2 regions of the Blautia sp. 1033sp1_1033st1_G9_1033SCRN_220408 genome follow, and region 1 is predicted to be linked to the other one. Evidence: a T-box and tRNA genes for the amino acid it is inferred to sense, from the RefSeq annotation. Region 1 holds a T-box; the other holds one or more tRNA genes.

Evidence for each region. A T-box is a leader RNA that pairs with one kind of tRNA and senses whether it is charged. The one in region 1 lies ahead of thrS (threonine--tRNA ligase), so its partner is inferred to be a tRNA-Thr.
Region 2: it has a tRNA-Thr gene. The T-box ahead of thrS (threonine--tRNA ligase) is inferred to sense a tRNA for this amino acid. The anticodon was not compared.

Annotation. Positions count from the first base shown of each region.
Region 1 is NZ_JBFKZO010000005.1:174,377-177,574, reverse strand. It holds gene thrS (threonine--tRNA ligase) at 135-2,069, opposite strand; T-box leader at 2,170-2,391, opposite strand; gene AB5916_RS06135 (YdcF family protein) at 2,443-3,189, opposite strand.
Region 2 is NZ_JBFKZO010000009.1:84,572-87,769, reverse strand. It holds gene AB5916_RS08775 (ABC transporter ATP-binding protein) at 1-881, opposite strand, end outside; gene AB5916_RS08770 (hypothetical protein) at 968-1,183, opposite strand; tRNA gene AB5916_RS08765 (tRNA-Thr) at 1,356-1,428, opposite strand; gene AB5916_RS08760 (endonuclease/exonuclease/phosphatase family protein) at 1,767-2,888, shown strand; gene glgB (1,4-alpha-glucan branching enzyme) at 3,126-3,198, opposite strand, start outside.

The DNA.
Region 1 (3,198 bases):
ACTCACCACCTGAAAGAGGTGGGAGTCTTCTCGACTGAGATAAACCTCCATTTTACAAAAGGACTGTATCGCAGGTTTTTCCCGGATTGCAGTCCTTTCATAATTTCTTTTACTGTTTTATTTCTTTTGCTGGTTTATTTCTTTTCTTCCTGCACTTCAACCTTACGGTTTGCTCGTGTTCTGATCTCCTCTTTAATATCAGAGACAAATACGCTCAGGTCTTTAGCTCCTTCATCACCAAGGAAACGGCTTCTTACAGAAACCTTGCCTTCTTCCTCTTCCTTTGCACCTACAACAAGCATGTACGGAATCTTCTGAAGTCTCGCCTCACGGATCTTGTAACCGATCTTCTCTGCACGGGTATCGATTTCTGCGCGGATACCATTTTCCTTCAGGTCATCAAGTACTTTTCCTGCATAATCCATATATTTGTCAGAAATAGGAAGTACCTTTACCTGTACTGGTGAAAGCCATGTAGGGAATGCACCAGCAAAATGCTCAATCAGGATACCGATGAAACGCTCAATAGAACCAAATACAACACGATGGATCATGATCGGACGATGCTTCTCTCCATCAGCTCCGATATATTCGCAGTTAAATCTCATTGGCAGCTGGAAGTCAAGCTGGATCGTACCACACTGCCATGTTCTTCCAATAGAATCTTCCAGATGGAAATCAATCTTAGGACCATAGAATGCTCCGTCTCCTTCATTTACAGAATAGGACAGACCCAAATCATCCAAAGCACCCTGAAGTGCTGTAGTCGCCATATCCCAATCTTCGTCACTTCCCATGGAATCCTCAGGCCGTGTGGAAAGTTCTACATGATATTTAAATCCAAACAGCTGGTATACTTCATCAATCAGCTTTGCAACGCCTTTGATCTCGTCACGGATCTGCTCAGGCATCATAAAGATATGGGCATCATCCTGTGTAAAGCAACGTACACGCATCAGGCCATGAAGCTGACCGGATTTCTCATGACGATGGACAAGACCAAGCTCACCCATACGCAGTGGCAGATCCCGGTAAGAACGTGGTTCTGACTGATATACAAGGATGCCGCCAGGACAGTTCATTGGTTTGATGGCGTAATCCTGCTCATCGATCACTGTTGTATACATATTCTCTTTATAATGATCCCAGTGTCCGGATGTTTCCCACAGATGACGGTTCAAGATAATAGGTGTGGAAATCTCCACATATCCAGCCTTCTGATGGATCTCTCTCCAGTAATCCAGAAGTGTATTCTTCAGAACCATACCCTTTGGAAGGAAGAATGGGAAGCCAGGTCCTTCATCACTCATCATAAACAGACCAAGCTCTTTACCAAGCTTTCTGTGGTCACGTTTCTTTGCTTCTTCCATACGGTTCAGGTATTCTTCCAGCTCTGCTTTCTTGGTATAAGCAGTACCATAGATCCTGGTAAGCATCTTATTCTTCTCGCTGCCTCTCCAGTATGCACCAGCAAGACTGGTAAGCTTAAATGCTTTGACAGGTTTTGTGCTCATCAGATGGGGACCTGCGCACAAATCTACAAACTCACCCTGCTGATAAAAGCTGATCTCGGCACCTTCTGGCAGATCCTGGATCAATTCTACCTTGTAAGGCTCATTTTTTTCCTCAAAATAAGCAATTGCTTCTTCTCTTGGCTTTGTAAAGCGTGTAATAGGCAGTGCTTCTTTTACCACCTTTTTCATCTCAGCTTCGATCTTTGCAAGATCATTTGTCTGGATCGGTGTCTCACTGTCAATATCATAATAAAATCCCTCTGCAATAGAAGGTCCGATCGCCAGCTTCACATCCGGATACAGTCTTTTCAGTGCCTGAGCCAGGATATGGGATGCTGTATGACGAAATGCAGCTTTTCCGCCTTCATCCTCAAATGTAAGAATGCTGAGCTCACAGTCTTTATCAATAACTGTTCTAAGATCGACAACCTCTCCGTCCAGTTCTCCTGCACAGGCAACTCTGGCAAGTCCTTCACTGATGTCGGAAGCAATCTCAATAACAGACTTTGGTTCGGAATATTCTTTTTTGGATCCATCTTTTAATGTGACAACCATGTTCTTTCTCCTTTTCACTTATTAATGTGAGGGTTCCCAACGGATGCGTCTCTTTTTTTATGAAATTATACAAAAAAATCCCTTACAATGCATATGCACTGTAAGGGACGAATAAACATTCGCGGTTCCACCCTGCTTGCCAGATCATACTATCTGCTGATACTATCGTATAAAATGGCCACTTATTTGATGATAACGGAATCACCGGACTGTATTAAAGTCACTCGGAGGTGGTCTTCAACTACTTTACGATAAGACAATCACACCTATATGTCTCTCTCTGAATCGTTCTGCAGCCTACTCTTCTCTTCATCGTTTTTCCTTATTACGCACTCATTATATATGCGGAAATTCTGTTTGTCAATGGGCTGACTCAGATATTCCCGGATATTTTTTCTTTTATTAGGGCTGCTGTCTCCCGTATCACATAATGTACCTGCATGATCAGATCCGACTTTGCTCCGATACCGCATAAATCCTGATATCCTAATTTTCTTGCAAGACACAGTGCACGATAAATATGAAAATTATTGGACAAGATCCCGCAATTCCCATGACTGCATCCAGTCAACTGATCAGAAAAAACGAGATTCTCCCTGGTACTTACAGACCGTTCCTCGAGGATCATCTGCCCTTTTCCTATCCCATGTACTAGCAGATACTCTGCCATACACTTTGCTTCTGTGATATCTTCACCAGGTCCCTGCCCGCCGGACAAGATCAGGACAGTATCAGGATTCTCCCTGGCATAAGCCCTGGCCGCCTCCAGACGCATCTTCAATGCCTTTGATGGCTTCTGCCCTCTCACCTGTGCCCCAAGAACAACTACATACTCAAGTCCCGGTTTTCCTTTTGCCTGCATCCCGTGGATCACACAGATCAACAGAAATGTAAATAAGCAAATACCTGCTGCCAGCAGCACATAACCTGCCATACTGATCCAGTCAGGAAGCTGCAGTTCATATCGTTCCATGTGTCGTCTGACCAGACACCATCCCCACAAAAGAACAGTTCCTGCAGGCCAGATCCAGGCAAAATCTGCCGTAATACCTGCATGGATAATAATTACTATATAATAGGTCAGGCAAAGAATACCTGCCGAAAAAATGAATACGTTCATCAAAAAACC
Region 2 (3,198 bases), on a different contig from region 1:
CCGCTTTCATCCACATGAATACTTTCGCTGCGAAGTGCAAATGTAACCTTTTCGCCTTTTTCCAGGGATATGCCTTCTGCTGCCACCAGCAGTTTCTGTTCTCCTGTAAGAAGAACCGCCTGTGTTCCTTCCATTCCCTGGCAAATCCCTTCTAGGATATTGGCGTTTCCTACAAAATCTGCTACATAACTGGTTTTGGGATGATTATAGATCTGATCCGGTGTACCGATCTGCTCAAAGTGTCCTTCACGCATCACAGCGATCCGGTCAGACATGTTAATAGCCTCTTCCTGGTCATGGGTAATATAGATAAACGTTATACCCAGCTTTTTCTGAAGACGCTTCAGTTCTGTCTGCATAGCCCGACGAAGCTTCAGATCCAATGCCCCTAAAGGCTCATCCAAAAGCAGTACCTGGGGATTATTGATCAGCGCCCTGGCGATTGCCACCCTTTGTCTCTGCCCGCCGGAAAGCTGATCCGGTTTTCGTTTTTCAAATCCGGAAAGCTGTACCAGCTCCAGCATTTCTGATACTCGTTTCTTTATTTCCTGCTTTGGTACTTTTTTCAGTTTCAGTCCATAGCCTACATTATCTGCTACAGTCATGTGAGGAAATAGGGCATAGTTCTGGAAAATGGTGTTTACACCTCTCTGGTTTGGTTCCAGGTCTGTAACATCTTTGCCATCCAGATATACATTTCCGCTATCCGGCGCTTCCAGTCCTGCTATGATCCTTAATGTGGTAGTCTTTCCACATCCAGATGCTCCAAGTAGTGTGATAAACTCACCTTTTTCAATGGAAAGGCTGATCCCTCTTAACACATCTTCGTCCTTGCCGAAGCTTTTGGTAATATTTTTTAATTCCAGAGAATAAACTGACATGTAACTCTTCCTTTCTCATATAGTAAGCTGTCCATCTTTGCAGACAAGTCTTTTTAGACAAAAAAAGATACGGCACCTGCTGCCAGTTATGAAACAGCTATGGTATCCGTATACTTTCTGCATCTATATTTAATTGTATGCCAAGCGAGAGCAGGTCCGTCCTGCTCCATCCAGTCTGCACGTACGCCAGTGCTTCCAAGACATGTATCAATTGCAGATTCCAGGGTACGCAAAAAAGCCGCTGCTTTTGCTGCGGTTCTCTCGTCATAATAAAAAGCGTATCCTGCTGCGTACTGATTCATCTCTTTTATCACCTTTCATTGCGGCGTAACTGCTCATGTGTAACCTGTGCCTTTTGTTCTTAACCGGCACATGCTGCGTAATTTTCATAAAACTATCACAGTTTTATCTTTTTGGGAATATGTTTTATAAAAAAATCCTGCATCGTCATCATCGACGCAGGATCTTCCTATAAGCTGGAAATGAGACTCGAACTCACGACCCCTTCATTACGAGTGAAGTGCTCTACCGACTGAGCTATTCCAGCATGTTGTTCTTAGAACTCTTGTAATTACTGGGATTCCAGTATATATGCTGTGTTCCAGCATACTATAACTTTCATCCCAAACTGTTGTTTAGTTTAAATGCTTTTGTCTTGTTTGTCAAGTTGTTTTTTTATTATAAGGAAGCGGACAGAAATAATTTTGATGTTAAAGCACCGAAATCCTGATTACGCGGAATGTTCCAAACTTTGTTCCGTGCTTTGCACACACAGTTGACTTTTTTCTTTATTCTCAATATAATCCAATTACAGAATATCATGCATATTGTTTGACAATACCATGAAATATTCACCACCAAATTAATCAAACAACGAGGTACCTTATGAAAAAGAAATCATCAATACCCCACGCTTCTAAAAAGAAACTGTCCAAATGGGTCAAGATCCCTCTTGGCATCCTGGCTGCGATCCTGGTCATTCTTCTGGCTTATGTGATCTATCTTTACGCAGCCTACCACAGGATCCCTGACAACCAGGAACTGGCTGTTGAAGCCCCAACAGAACAGGCACAGACAGCATCTCTGACCACAGACCAGACCTATTCTGCCCTTACCTACAATGTTGGCTTTGGAGCTTATTCCCCTGACTTCAGCTTTTTTATGGATGGCGGTAAGTCCTCCTGGGCTAAAAGCAAAGAAAATGTCCAGTCAAACATCAACGGTGCCGGAAATTTTGCCGCATCCCAAAATCCTGACTTTATCCTCTTCCAGGAAGTAGATCTTAATTCTACAAGAAGCTATCATGTAAACCAATATGATATCCTGAAAGACACATTTGCTGATTATTATTCCGTGTTCGCCCAGAATTATGATTCACCCTTTCTTTTTTACCCGCTGACTCAGCCCCATGGCAAAAGCCGATCCGGTATCACCCTGTTTTCCAGATACCCGGTGACTTCCTCTTTAAGAAGAAGCTTTCCCATTGCTACAACCTTTAAAAAATTTTTTGATCTTGACAGGTGCTACAGCATTTCCAGGGTTCCGGTAGACAATGACAAGGAACTGGTGGTCTTCAACCTGCACATGTCTGCCTATGGAAACGACGACCAGATCCGTCAGGGACAGATCCGGATGCTGTGCCAGGACATGGAAAAAGAATATCAGGCCGGCAATTATGTACTATGCGGCGGGGATTTCAATCATGACCTGAAAGCCTCAGAGGACGATACAAGTGAGCACCATTCCTGGGCCTACCCTTTCCCAAGAAAAGAACTGCCGGAGCATTTTACCTTTGGTATGGATCTTTTATCTCAGCAGGAAAAAGCTGACCTGTGGAACACTTCCAGAAACACGGACATTCCATACGACCCGGATGCCAGCTATACAGTTACTCTGGATGGGTTTATTTTCTCAGATAATATCACCATGGGCTCTTATGAGGATCTGAATACAGGTTATTCCTATTCTGACCATGATCCTGTTTATATGGAATTTTCACTGAATTAATTTTCCGGTTTTAACAGCAACACCCCCGCTATTATAAGGATCAAAAGTGAAAACCAGAAAAATCTTCTTCCCCATTTAAGAAACCCTGCTGTAGATTCCTGCTCCTTTTGGATATGCATTTAAAAATATATATTCACATTATAGCTTCCGGCTATCGTAAAACAGCGTCATAAAAAAGGCATTACAATTACAAAACCTGTAACTGTAATGCCTTCTGTATTTTAACTTATAAATCCCTTATGATAATTTTTTCTTTATTGCTGTTGTCTTCTTTGCAGCCGTAGTCTTTGTTGCAGTTTTCTTTACCGCA